Regions from separate parts of the Serratia sp. Res13-Sevr-LER1-36-b genome, predicted to be linked through region 2. Evidence: predicted binding sites of a transcription regulator. Region 2 holds the regulator's gene; each other region holds the start of a gene.

Region 1 (4,214 bases), on a different contig from region 2:
ACAGAGCAGGGAGCTTTTCGGCATTACGCCAGCTGGCGATATCTACCGGGCGGCCAAGGGTACGTGCAGCATCCAGCGCCGCATTGACCTTCACCACCATACCATCGGTAATGATGCCTTGAGCAATCAGTTGCTCGGCTTTTTGTGCGGTCATTTCCGCGATGCGCTGCCCTTTGCCGTCGAGAATACCGCTGACATCCGACAGCAAGATTAAATCCGCCCCCAGCGTGGCGGCCAGGGCCGTCGCAGCCTGATCGGCGTTCACGTTCATCAGTTGGCCTTCGGCAGTGATGCCGATGGAGCTGACCACCGGCAGGTAGCCAGCGCCCAACAAGGTATTGAGCAGCGCAGGCGTTCCTGGTACTGCGTGGCCCACGTGGCCCAACGCTGGGTCCAACTGAGTTACCGCAACACTGCCACCGTCCGCCAGGCTCAGGCCAACCGCATTAATTTTGTGCTTCACCGCCCAGGCCAGCAGGGTTTTATTGGCCGTTCCTGCCAGTGCGCCGGTGATGATGTCGATTTGATCGGCTGGAGTAACGCGCAGGCCGTTCTTCTTCACTACCGGCAGGGAGAGCTGTTTCATCAATTCATCCACCACGCAGCCGCCGCCGTGAACGATCACCAGCGGGCGCTGATGTTCCTGGCGATAGACATCCAGCGCGGTAAACAAACGCTCCAGCGCTTCTTCACTGTCCAGTAGCACGCCACCTAGTTTGATAATCAATGGATTCATTGCTGTTTACTCACGCTGATTTAAAGTAAGGATTGGGTTTCAGGGAAGCCGAAACGGATATTCAGACACTGCACCGCCTGAGCGGCTGCACCTTTCAACAGGTTGTCTTCTGCGGCTACGGCGATCAGATGCTCGCCCTGCACGGCAAAGCCGATATCGCAGAACGGCAGGCCCACCACGGATTTCAGTGCTGGCACCCCTTGGTCATACAACCGCACCAACGGTTTGTCGTCATACGCCGCATGGTAAGCCGCTGCCACGTCCTGCGCGGTGACGCCCTTGTTCAGGCGGCAGGTGATGGTTTCCAGAATACCCCGAGGGAAGTTACCCAAATGTGGCGTAAAGATAACTGGCACCCCAAGATGGGCAGAAATTTCTGGCTGATGACGATGATTGAACAGGCCATAAGGTTGCAGGCTGACTTCACAGAAACTGGTCGTGACGCTGGCTTTACGCCCTGCACCACTCACGCCGCTAACGGCGTTGATGACCGGCCATTGATCCAGGTTCAGTAATTGCTTGTCGAGCAGCGGTTTGAGCGCCAGCTGCGCAGCCGTTGGGTAGCAGCCCGGCACGGCAATCAACTGCGCCTGCTTGAGTTTTTCACTCTGCCACTCCGCCAGGCCGTAAACTGCCTGCGCCAGCCAGTCGGCATGCTGGTGTGTAAAACCATAATACTGTTGATAAAAATCAGCATCCTGCACGCGGAATGCGCCGGAGAGATCGAACACCACGCAACCCGCGGCCAGGAATGCTGGCGCGATGTCGTGGCTCACCTCATGGGCGGTCGCGAGGAAAACAACGTCGATGCCTTTGGCCGCTGCGGCAACGTCAACCAGCGGCTGTAATGGCAGATCGACGATGCCTTTTAATTGAGGGTGCAGCTCGGAAAGCAATTTTCCTGCATCTGCACTTTGCGCTGAAACCGCTAAAGCGGTTATGTTCATGTGTGGGTGGCGATTCAGGTAAGCCGTGAGCTCTGCTCCGGCATAACCGCTGGCACCAACAATCAGCGTATTCAACATGTGGCCTTTCACCTTCTTGGCTAGCAATCTAAGAGTCACGGCGACCCCGGTAGCAGGGCTTGGTCGCGTTGTTGCGCGGTTCACCCACGTGGTTGAGCGTGATGTTTTTATCAACATCCGGGTTACAGGTTCCCTTACGCTCTAGCTTACTGTATTTTTATTCAAAATAAATGCATGAATATTGATACTATCCTAACCAAAGGCTGTCAACAGTGAAGATGAAATTACCTCCATTTATTGAGCTGTACCGGGCGTTGATCGCCACTCCGTCGATCAGCGCCACCGATGGCGCCCTCGATCAGAGTAATGAAGCATTAATCAACTTGCTGGCTAGCTGGTTCAACGATTTGGGCTTTCGCGTCGACGTGCAGCCCGTGCCGGACACCCGCAACAAATTCAACCTGCTGGCCAGCCTCGGTGAAGGCAGCGGCGGCCTGCTGCTGGCGGGCCATACCGACACGGTGCCTTACGATCAGGGGCGCTGGACACGAGATCCCTTTACCCTGACCGAGCACGACAACAAGCTGTACGGGCTGGGGACCGCCGACATGAAGGGCTTCTTCGCCTTTATTCTGGATGCGGTACGCGATATCGATGCCAGTAAGCTGACCAAGCCGTTGTACATTCTGGCTACCGCCGATGAAGAAACGACGATGGCTGGCGCACGTTACTTTGCTGCCTCCAGCAAAATCCGCCCGGACTTTGCCATCATCGGCGAGCCAACCTCGCTGCAACCGGTGCGCGCGCATAAAGGCCATATCTCCAGTGCGATCCGCATCGTTGGTCAGTCGGGCCATTCGAGCGATCCGGCGCGCGGTGTCAATGCTATCGATCTGATGCATGAGTCGATTGGGCATCTGATGGAATTGCGCAAAACCCTACAGGAGCGCTACAACAACCCGGCGTTTGCGGTGCCTTACCCAACCATGAACTTTGGCCATATCAGCGGTGGCGATGCGGCCAACCGTATCTGTGCCTGCTGTGAACTGCATATGGATATCCGCCCGCTGCCGGGGATGACGCTGGATAACATCAACGAACTCCTGCACGAAGCGTTGGCACCGGTAAGCCAACGTTGGCCGGGCCGCTTGACGATCGATGAGCTACATCCGCCGATCCCTGGTTACGAATGCCCAACCGACCATCACATGGTGGCAGTGATTGAAAAACTGCTGGGTTCACGCACCGAAGTGGTCAACTACTGCACCGAAGCGCCGTTCGTCCAGGAAGTGTGCCCAACGCTGGTGCTCGGCCCAGGTTCGATCAACCAGGCGCATCAGCCGGATGAGTATCTGGATACCGCATTTATTGAGCCAACGCGTAAGCTGCTGGGTCAGTTGGTCGACCATTTCTGCCGGCAATAAACCTTAATAACAACAGGGGAATGGGTTACCATCCCCTACCTCTTAAGACGTAGTAATTTAAGCCGATAAGCCAGACTGATAACCGGCCGCGCGTAATTAAATTTCAGAAAATACGCCGAATTTGATGTTTTTTTGCTAAAAATAGTGTCAATTGATGATTGGACAGGCACGTGACCAGATAAAACCGGCAGGCTGCGACGGCACGTGAAATTTACTTACAAGATGAAAAATCACGTACTCATCGTGTTCAGGTCGTGGCGAAAAACACCGCGATCGGAGGATGATAAGTATGCAAAGAACTGGGTCAGGGATTATATGAACGAACAATATTCGGCAATGCGAAGTAATGTCAGTATGCTCGGCAAACTGCTAGGCGATACCATTAAAGAAGCGCTGGGCGAGCATATTCTCGATCGCGTTGAAACTATCCGTAAGCTTTCCAAATCTTCACGTGCCGGTAACGAGGCGCATCGTCAGGAGCTGCTCTCCACGCTGCAGAACCTGTCCAACGATGAGCTGCTGCCCGTTGCCCGCGCCTTCAGCCAATTCCTTAATCTGACCAACGTTGCCGAGCAATACCACAGCATCTCGCCACACGGCGAAGCGGCCAGCAACCCGGAAGCCTTGGCGCAGTTGTTTACCAAGCTGAAAGACAACAAGCTGGATAACAAACAGCTGCAAAAGGCGGTGGACGATCTTTCCATCGAGCTGGTCCTGACCGCTCACCCAACGGAAATCACCCGCCGCACCCTGATCCACAAGCTGGTTGAGGTGAACACCTGCCTGAGCCAGCTGGACCATAACGACCTGGCCGACTACGAGCGCAATAAAATCATGCGCCGTCTGCGCCAGCTGGTCGCGCAATCCTGGCATACCGACGAGATCCGCAAGAATCGCCCATCCCCGGTTGATGAAGCCAAATGGGGCTTTGCCGTGGTGGAAAACAGCCTGTGGGAAGGTGTACCGGCCTTCCTGCGCGAGTTCAACGAACAGTTGGAAAACTCCATCGATTACCGCCTACCGGTAGAAGCCGTGCCTATCCGCTTTACCTCCTGGATGGGCGGCGACCGCGACGGCAACCCGAACGTA
Region 2 (4,214 bases):
GCCATGTTGGCGTACAGCCAGCCGATGCCTGCCGAGCGCTGGGTGACTTTATCAATGCCCGCCGCCGTCTGGAATTGCGCGGTGAAGCCAATGGCGTCACGGTGTATGACGACTTTGCCCATCATCCGACCGCCATTCTGGCTACCTTGGCGGCGCTGCGTGGCAAAGTGGGCGGCACCGCACGCATCCTGGCCGTGCTGGAGCCTCGCTCAAACACCATGAAAATGGGGATCAGCAAAAACGATCTGGCACCCTCGCTTGGCCGTGCCGATGAAGTGTTCCTGTTCCAGCCTCACCACATCCCTTGGCAGGTAGCGGAAGTTGCCGAAGCTTGCGTCCAGCCCGCGCACTGGAGTGCCGATCTGGATACGCTGGTGGAGATGATTGTGAAAACCGCGCAGCCGGGTGACCATATTCTGGTGATGAGCAACGGCGGGTTTGGCGGCATTCATGACAAACTGCTGGCAGGGTTGGCTAACAAGGCCGAACCGAAAGAAACCTACTGACGTTTAGCTAAACGGGCGCCGCATGCGGCGACCCTACCAATATGAGGCCGCTGATGCGGCCTTTTTTACGCCCATAAAAAAGCCCTCGCGAGCGAGGGCAATGGGGTTCGTCGGATAGGACGACGATAATTTCCAAGATACTAGCGTTTACCTGAGAACTCGGCAGTGGCAGTGACGAGGGTAGTCAGTTCAGTAAACGCGGCCTCGGTTTTTTACTTGTAGATTTCAGCCGTTGCGTGCCAGTTGCCATTTTCATAGGCTTCGATCACACGGTAGGCTTTGGCCCCTTGCTGGTCCGCTTTATCAGACAGCGCCTGACGGATATCAGAAGGTGCGCCACCCACGCCGCTAGCGGTAATGGTGCCGACGGACTGCAGATTGCTGGCTTGGGCATCAGTGACCAGGTTAGCCGCAGAAGCACCGAAAGAAACGGCAGACAGCAGGCTAAGTGCAACGAGAGTAGTTTTCATGTTCATGATACTTCGATCCTTAATCGTTCAGAGATAACGGCCTGGAAGGGCTTTACAGCGTTTTTTATACTTGAAGGCGGTTATCTGCTTGTTTTTTACCAGAGAGTTGTCGTGCAATGCTCACATCACATCTTGTACTTATTTGTAAATCTCGGCGGTAGCGTGGTAGTTGCCTTCGTTACGAGCTTCGATCACGCGGTAAGCGGTAGCGCCTTGAGCATCGGCTTTGGCAGACAGCGCCTGACGGATATCAGAAGGTGCTGCACCGACGCCGCTCACGGTGATGGTACCGGCAGACTGCAGTTTTTCAGCCTGTGAAGCATCAATGGATTGTGCTGCAAATGCACCGAAAGACAGCATGGATAGCAGGCTAATTGTTGCTACGGTAGTTTTAATTTTCATGATTTATCCTCTTCGTATTCTTTTATCAGTTCCAATGAACTGTGATTTACGTCACGAAAATGAGTATACATCTAGTAACGGCAAAAATTAATAGCTGACTAACAGTTTCTAGTGAAACTTTATTGGGGTGGCCGTGACTTTTAATAACCTAATGGAATAAAAAACGGCGATAAAATACACTTTTGATGTTAAATTTTTGTAATTTCAATGAGCTAAGTGCTTTTGACTAAAAGTGCGGAAGCTTCCAGTCACTATCACCAGTCACCCAGAAATGTCACTGAAATGTGCTGCAAGTCGGCTTATTGGCAGTTTTAAACGTGGTAGGCAGTGCGGAAGAAGTAAATGAAGGGTTAATAAAGGATGAGCGGCCCGCGACGGAGAGCCGCAGGCTGCGCTGAATGCATCAAAGTTCCTGTTCGAACAAGGAGAGAATGGCTTCAAACAGTTGGCGTGCGGTAAATGAACTGGCCGGAGTGACAAAAATGGTGTCGTCACCGGCAATGGTGCCCAGGATCCCTTCGGATTTGCCCAGTGAGTCCAACAGGCGGGCAATCAGCTGCGCCGCACCTGGGCTGGTATGGATCACCACCACCGCGTCGTTATGATCCACATCCAGCACCAGATTCTTGAGTGGGCTGGTGGTGGTTGGGACTCCGAGTTCGGCCGGGAGGCAGTACACCATCTCCATTTTTGCATTACGCGTGCGTACCGCCCCGAACTTGGTCAGCATGCGTGATACCTTGGACTGGTTAATGTTCTCGAAGCCTTCTTCTTGCAGCGCCAAAACGATCTCGCCTTGAGAACTGAATTTTTCTTCTTTCAATAACGCCTTAAACGCCTTGATCAGATCTTCCTGCTTTGCGGGATTACGCATTTTGCACCGTGGAATGTTGGTAATAGAGCTGATTATTATGCATATAAATGCATTTTTATGCAATATAGGGGCCGTCTGGAAAATCAAAAATGCCCAGACAGAAAGGCAAGAGCGCGATTTTAACAAAATCCGTTGCTCATGAATATGCCCTTTCGGTGCGGGAAGCGAGTCAGCTCTCCGGTAACGAAAATGTTATTAAAATGATGTTGTTCTGATGTTACGTAAGGGTGTAATGTAACCGCCGGTTAACGCGATCGTGAAAAGCTTGGCACTATTTTCGATTAGTGTGCGCTATGCCCTTAATGCATAAGCTATTTACTTTAAAATGCTCGCAACATCGGCCATTTTATTGCGCCAGATCTAAAACCGACTGTTAAGAGGTTGTTTTTAAAGGCGTGATAAATTAAGGTCCGTGACCAAAGAATTCACGGCGCTTTTATATTTAAGACAATAAAGGAGTATAGGATGAAAGTTGCAGTTCTCGGTGCTGCTGGCGGTATTGGCCAGGCCCTCGCCCTTCTACTCAAGACCCAGCTTCCTTCAGGTTCTGAACTCTCCCTCTACGACATTGCCCCTGTTACCCCAGGCGTTGCCGTTGACTTAAGCCACATCCCAACCGCAGTTAAAATCAAAGGCTTCAGTGGCGAAGATGCAACCCCTGCGCTGCACGGTGCGGACGTGGTGCTGATTTCTGCTGGCGTTGCGCGTAAACCAGGGATGGATCGTTCCGATCTGTTCAACGTTAACGCTGGCATCGTACGTAACCTGATTGAGCAAGTGGCCAAAACCTGCCCGAAAGCCTGCATCGGTATCATCACCAACCCGGTGAATACCACGGTGGCCATTGCGGCAGAAGTGTTGAAGAAAGCGGGTGTGTACGACAAAAACAAACTGTTTGGCATCACATCGCTGGATATTATCCGTTCAAACACCTTCGTTGCTGAACTGAAAGGCAAACAACCGGAAGAACTTAACGTACCGGTGATTGGCGGCCACTCAGGCGTGACCATCTTGCCTCTGCTATCGCAGATCCCAGGCGTAAGCTTTAGCGATCAGGAAGTGGCTGATTTGACCAAACGTATCCAGAACGCGGGTACCGAAGTGGTTGAAGCCAAAGCCGGTGGCGGCTCTGCAACCTTATCTATGGGCCAGGCTGCTGCACGTTTTGGCCTGTCTCTGGTGCGTGCGTTGAGCGGTGAGAAAGGCGTAGTGGAATGTGCCTATGTTGAAGGGGATGGCAAATATGCCCGCTTCTTTGCACAGCCACTGCTGCTGGGCAAAAACGGTATCGAAGAGCGTAAAGACATCGGTACCCTGAGCGCCTTCGAGCAAAAAGCGCTGAGCGAAATGCTGGACGTACTGCACAAAGATATCGAACTGGGCGAGAAGTTTATCAACAACTGATCCCTCAGTATGTGATGTTTTGATAAGCCGCCGGGCCGAATCCGGCGGCTTTCTTATGTTTATCATGATTTGATTCGACTTTTCCGATCTCGCAGATGATGGGTAAGCGGATCAAAATACCTGCTCGGCCAGATCTCTGCCGGATGTACGTTCAGTGCATCAGCAATCAACCACTCTCCCTTGGGCCAAGGACGTGACAGCGCGTTGGCCAACGTCGATGAACTTAACCCTGCCCCCCGTGAAACCGCTGCCAGAGTGGTACCTCTCTTCTTCAAAGCCGCGATGACGTCTGCTGGATGCCAATCTGGGTCCCGTGAATTCATATTTTCATTCCTTTTTTGATTAGAGAAAGTTCTGTTAGTGGTATAACTAACAGGTCAGTATTAATCGTTTGAACAACGTGAAGCGTTTATTCAGAAACTAGGATACCACCAAGTTTCCCAAAAATACCTTATGGTTTCTGAAAAATTTGTCTTGCCACACTATTGTCCCGAGATCATGGCTATGAAAAACGAGTGGTTTGCTGCCAAGGAGCTGATAGGCATCGCAGGATTACCG
Region 3 (4,214 bases), on a different contig from region 2:
TTCAGCAGCGGGTTGGCGGTATTACCGGTGTTGAACACCAGATAGTTTTGCTCGGCGGAAGGGATTTCCAGCACCTTCACGCCCGCCTGGCTTTTCAGCGCGGCGGTTTGATCCGGGCCGAGTTCACGCGCCACGTCGGCATCCCCTTGCTGGATCAGCAGGCGGCGCGCGCTTGGGTCTGGCACGTTCTTGATAATGATATTGCTCAGCAGTGGCTTATCGCCCGGTGAGGTTGGGTTGGCGTCCAGCACGATCGCCTGATGTGGCTGGTAAACCCGCATCTTGAACGGGCCGCTGCCCGCAGAGTGCATCTTCAACCAGGCGTTGCCGAAGTCATCACCCTTCACGTTAGGCTGCACGGCTTTGCTGTCGACGATTGAGGCGATCGGCGTCGAGAGGATATTCAGGGCAACCGCCGGGCTGACGTCTGCCGTCCAGCTCAGTTGCACGGTATGCTCGTCGATCTTTTTCAGCTGTTGTTCGATATTGTCCGGCTGCCAGCCGAGCACGTTGAGGATAAACGCCGGTGACTTGTTCATCTTCACTGCGCGGGTATAAGAAAAAATCACGTCGTCTGCAGTCAACGGGTTACCGGAGGAAAACGCTGCCTGTGGGCGCAGCTTGACCGTCAGGGTCTTGGCGGCGGCATCATCCTGCCAACTTTCCGCCAGCACCGGGATCACCTTGGCCGGATTGTCACGATCGGCCTGCACCAGACGCTGATAGAGGCTGGGGACGGTCTGGATGCTGGAAAGCTCATTGGCCTCAGCCGGATCCAGGCTGACGATATCGTCCAGTGACTGCACCACTACCAGCGTATTTGGCGGCGTGGCAGCCAGTGCGGTCGTGGAGAGGGCGGCAAGAATAAACAGCGGCAAGACTTTGGCTTTCATAGACGTTTTCCCTTAAATGTGCCGGTAAACCAGAACGGAGAAGAGGTTGTTCTCATTAGTTTTTTACGGCATTTCTGCCGCCAGAATGCCACGGTAGAACGTTGGTAAAAAACAGGCAAAGGCCAAGAAGTTATTTGATATGACGAAAAAGACTATAGAACCAGAAGGGGGGATTAACCAGAAGAAACCCTTCTATGAGAAGGGTTTTTTGAAAGGATGATTTACAAGGTTTTGCTTAACGTGGCGACCATCACCGCCTTAATGGTGTGCAGGCGGTTCTCTGCCTGATCAAACACGATGCTGTGCTCCGACTCGAACACCTCGTTGGTCACTTCCATACCGCCGTGCATGCCGTACTGTTCGGCCATCTGTTTACCCAGCGTGGTTTGATCGTCGTGGAATGCTGGCAGGCAGTGCAGGAATTTCACCTGTGGGTTGCCGGTCAGTTTCACCATCGCCATATTCACCTGATACGGCCTGAGCAGGGCAATCCGCTCCTGCCAGACTTCTTTGGCTTCCCCCATCGAGACCCAAACGTCGGTATACAGGAAATCGGCACCCTGTACGCCTTCGGCAATATCTTCCGTCAGGGTAATTTTGCCGCCGGTCTGCTGTGCGAGCGCCTGGCATTCTGCAACCAGCTCGGCCTGCGGCCAACAGGCCTTCGGCGCGACTAACCGCAGATCCATGCCTACCAGCGCGGCGGCTTCCAGCAGGGTATTGCCCATATTGTTACGTGCATCGCCAATGTAGGCGAATTTCACCTCGCTCAACGCTTTCCCCGGCAGGTGTTCACGCACGGTGAGCAGATCTGCCAGCAACTGAGTTGGGTGGAACTCGTTGGTCAGGCCATTCCACACTGGCACACCAGCGTGTTCTGCCAAGGTTTCCACCAGGCACTGGCCAAAACCACGATATTGAATACCGTCGTACATCCGGCCCAGCACGCGGGCGGTGTCTTTCATCGACTCTTTATGGCCGATCTGGCTGCCGCTCGGGCCAAGGTAGGTCACCTGAGCGCCCTGATCGAATGCGGCAACTTCGAAAGAGCATCGGGTACGGGTGGAGTCTTTTTCGAAGATGAGCGCAATGTTTTTGCCTTGCAGATGGCGGGTTTCCTGGCCTTGCTTCTTGGCCTGCTTCAAATCGGCGGCTAACTGCAACAAGGACTGGATCTCACTGGGGGTAAAATCCATTAATCTCAAAAAGTGACGACTGTAGAACGGGTTCATCTGGCTCATCTCCGTAAATCCCTATCGTTTTGATTGAATTTAAATTCACTTTATATGTATGAATATTCAATTTCAACCCCGAAGCAGAAATCTTTCACGTTTATCGTGGCAGCGGTGACAGCGGTGTGTGAAAATAGAAGTAACGAAGCCCATTTTATTGAGGATAGAGGCATGGCAAACCGCGAATTGCTGGAAGAACAACGTGAAGAAACCCGCCTGATCATCGAAGAACTGCTGGAAGACGGCAGCGATCCGGATGCGCTCTACACTATCGAGCACCATTTCTCTGCCGAAAAGTTTGAAGTTCTGGAGCAGGCCGCCGTGGAAGCCTTCAAGTTGGGCTACGAAGTGACCGATGCCGAAGAGCTGGAAGTGGAAGATGGCTCCATGGTGATGTGCTGTGACGTGATCAGCGAAGTTGCGCTGAATGCCGAGCTGATCGACAGCCAGGTAGAACAACTGGTGGCACTGGCAGAAAAATGCGGTGTCAATTACGACGGTTGGGGCACCTACTATGAAGATCCAAACGGTGAAGAAGGCGACGACGATGAAGAAGACGGCGACTTTATCGATGAAGACGACGACGGCAAACGTCATTAATTAAATCCTGCGGGCTGGCGCAAGCTGGCCCCTGATAGAACCCGATGAAATACCAATCTCTGTTATCCCCGATTTTAAACTTCTTGCACTGTGAAACCCCAGATGGCTGGATCGAAGCGGCCCGCCGCCCGGAAAACCTGCCCCTGTTGCTGACCGACCACCTGGTATGCGAGCTGAAAGCGGCGCAGACCGGCATGTGGCTGATCCGCCGCTACGTGGCCGATAAAGAGAGTGGTGATGCCCTGCTGGCACTGCTCAGGCCCTATGAGGCGTTTGTGCACGAGGCGCAGGAAGTGCCGGAAGAGCTGTTCCGCCAGAGCGCGTTTACCAGGAAGATCCTGCCGAAGAATGGCTCGGCCTATGGCCAGGATTTGGTCGACAAGATGGTGTTGCTGATCAAAGAGGAGTTGCATCATTTCTCGCAGGTGCTGGAGATCATGCAGGCCCGGCAGATCCCTTATAGAAAGATCACCGCCAGTCGCTATGCCAAAAGCATGATCCGCGAGGTGCGCACTCACGACCCGGCCACTCTGATCGATAAACTGATCTGCGGCGCGTATATCGAGGCCCGCTCCTGCGAACGCTTCGCCAAGCTGGCCCCGTTCCTGGACGATGAGCTGAACCGGTTTTATGTTTCGCTACTGCGTTCCGAAGCCCGCCATTATCAGGATTACCTGACGCTGGCAGAGCAGATCGCCGGCGGCGATATCAGCGAACGCGTGGCGTTTTTTGGCCAGTTGGAGGCGGAGCTGATCCGCTCACCGGACACCGAGTTCCGCTTCCACAGCGGCGTGCCGGTGGCGTAAAATCTCACAATCCGGCCCTTCCCACCTAGAGGCGAGGCCGGTCAGATTACTACCGAAAATCGGAGTACAACTGCTGGCCACGGTAGCCAATGCGTTGTGAGAGCTCCAGGGCAGTGTCAGAGATCATTTGCCCCAATGTGGCGATTTTCTCGGGTTGCTGGTTAATTTTGTTAAACAGGCTGGCGACGCTGATAGCGGCGTAGACCTTGCCCCGAAAGTTATAGACTGGAGCGGCAAGGCAGAACACCTCAGCATTATGTTCGCGATCGTCAACGGCGTAACCCTGCTGGCGTGCCTGATTTAAAATTGCGAAAAATTTCGCTTCATCAGTCACGGTATATGGCGTGATGGCTTGCAACCCACCGGTGCGGGCCAGAATGGTTTTTACCTCATCGTCAGGCAAGGTTGCCAGGATCGCTTTACCCAGCCCGGTGCAGTACAGCGGGTTGTTCGAACCAATTCTGGCGGAGGTTCTGACGGAGTTGGGGCTTTCCACTTTATCGAAATAAACCAACTCATCGTTATTGAGCAACGCCAGAAACACGGTTTCCCCCGCGATTTCGGCGAGCTTTTCAAGCATCGCATGTGCGACGTTGTGGAAAGGCGTTTGCTCCAGGTAACAGGCTCCTGTCTGGAACAGTTTTACGCCCAGCTTAAACGATTTCTGCTTTTCGTTGGCTTGC

The links. Region 2 encodes ArgR, which controls arginine synthesis, uptake and breakdown. Its sites were predicted from a motif close to ANTGAATAAAAATACANT; they were not measured.
Region 1: a site for ArgR is predicted at 1,910-1,927, ahead of argC (N-acetyl-gamma-glutamyl-phosphate reductase). Genes of this name have one in related genera too.
Region 3: a site for ArgR is predicted at 2,158-2,175, ahead of argF (ornithine carbamoyltransferase). Genes of this name have one in related genera too.

Annotation. Positions count from the first base shown of each region.
Region 1 covers NZ_JADACK010000013.1:157,354-161,567, reverse strand. The annotation lists gene argB (acetylglutamate kinase) at 1-736, opposite strand, end outside; gene argC (N-acetyl-gamma-glutamyl-phosphate reductase) at 757-1,761, opposite strand; gene argE (acetylornithine deacetylase) at 1,980-3,125, shown strand; gene ppc (phosphoenolpyruvate carboxylase) at 3,441-4,214, shown strand, end outside.
Region 2 covers NZ_JADACK010000002.1:110,465-114,678, forward strand. The annotation lists gene mpl (UDP-N-acetylmuramate:L-alanyl-gamma-D-glutamyl-meso-diaminopimelate ligase) at 1-506, shown strand, start outside; gene yhcN (peroxide/acid stress response protein YhcN) at 719-982, opposite strand; gene yhcN (peroxide/acid stress response protein YhcN) at 1,115-1,378, opposite strand; gene argR (transcriptional regulator ArgR) at 1,782-2,252, opposite strand; gene mdh (malate dehydrogenase) at 2,718-3,656, shown strand; gene IMQ33_RS00655 (helix-turn-helix transcriptional regulator) at 3,719-3,979, opposite strand; gene IMQ33_RS00660 (DNA-binding protein) at 4,161-4,214, shown strand, end outside.
Region 3 covers NZ_JADACK010000020.1:502,351-506,564, reverse strand. The annotation lists gene IMQ33_RS16425 (ABC transporter substrate-binding protein) at 1-893, opposite strand, end outside; gene argF (ornithine carbamoyltransferase) at 1,115-2,134, opposite strand; gene rraB (ribonuclease E inhibitor RraB) at 2,297-2,725, shown strand; gene miaE (tRNA isopentenyl-2-thiomethyl-A-37 hydroxylase MiaE) at 2,770-3,531, shown strand; gene IMQ33_RS16405 (IclR family transcriptional regulator) at 3,581-4,214, opposite strand, start outside.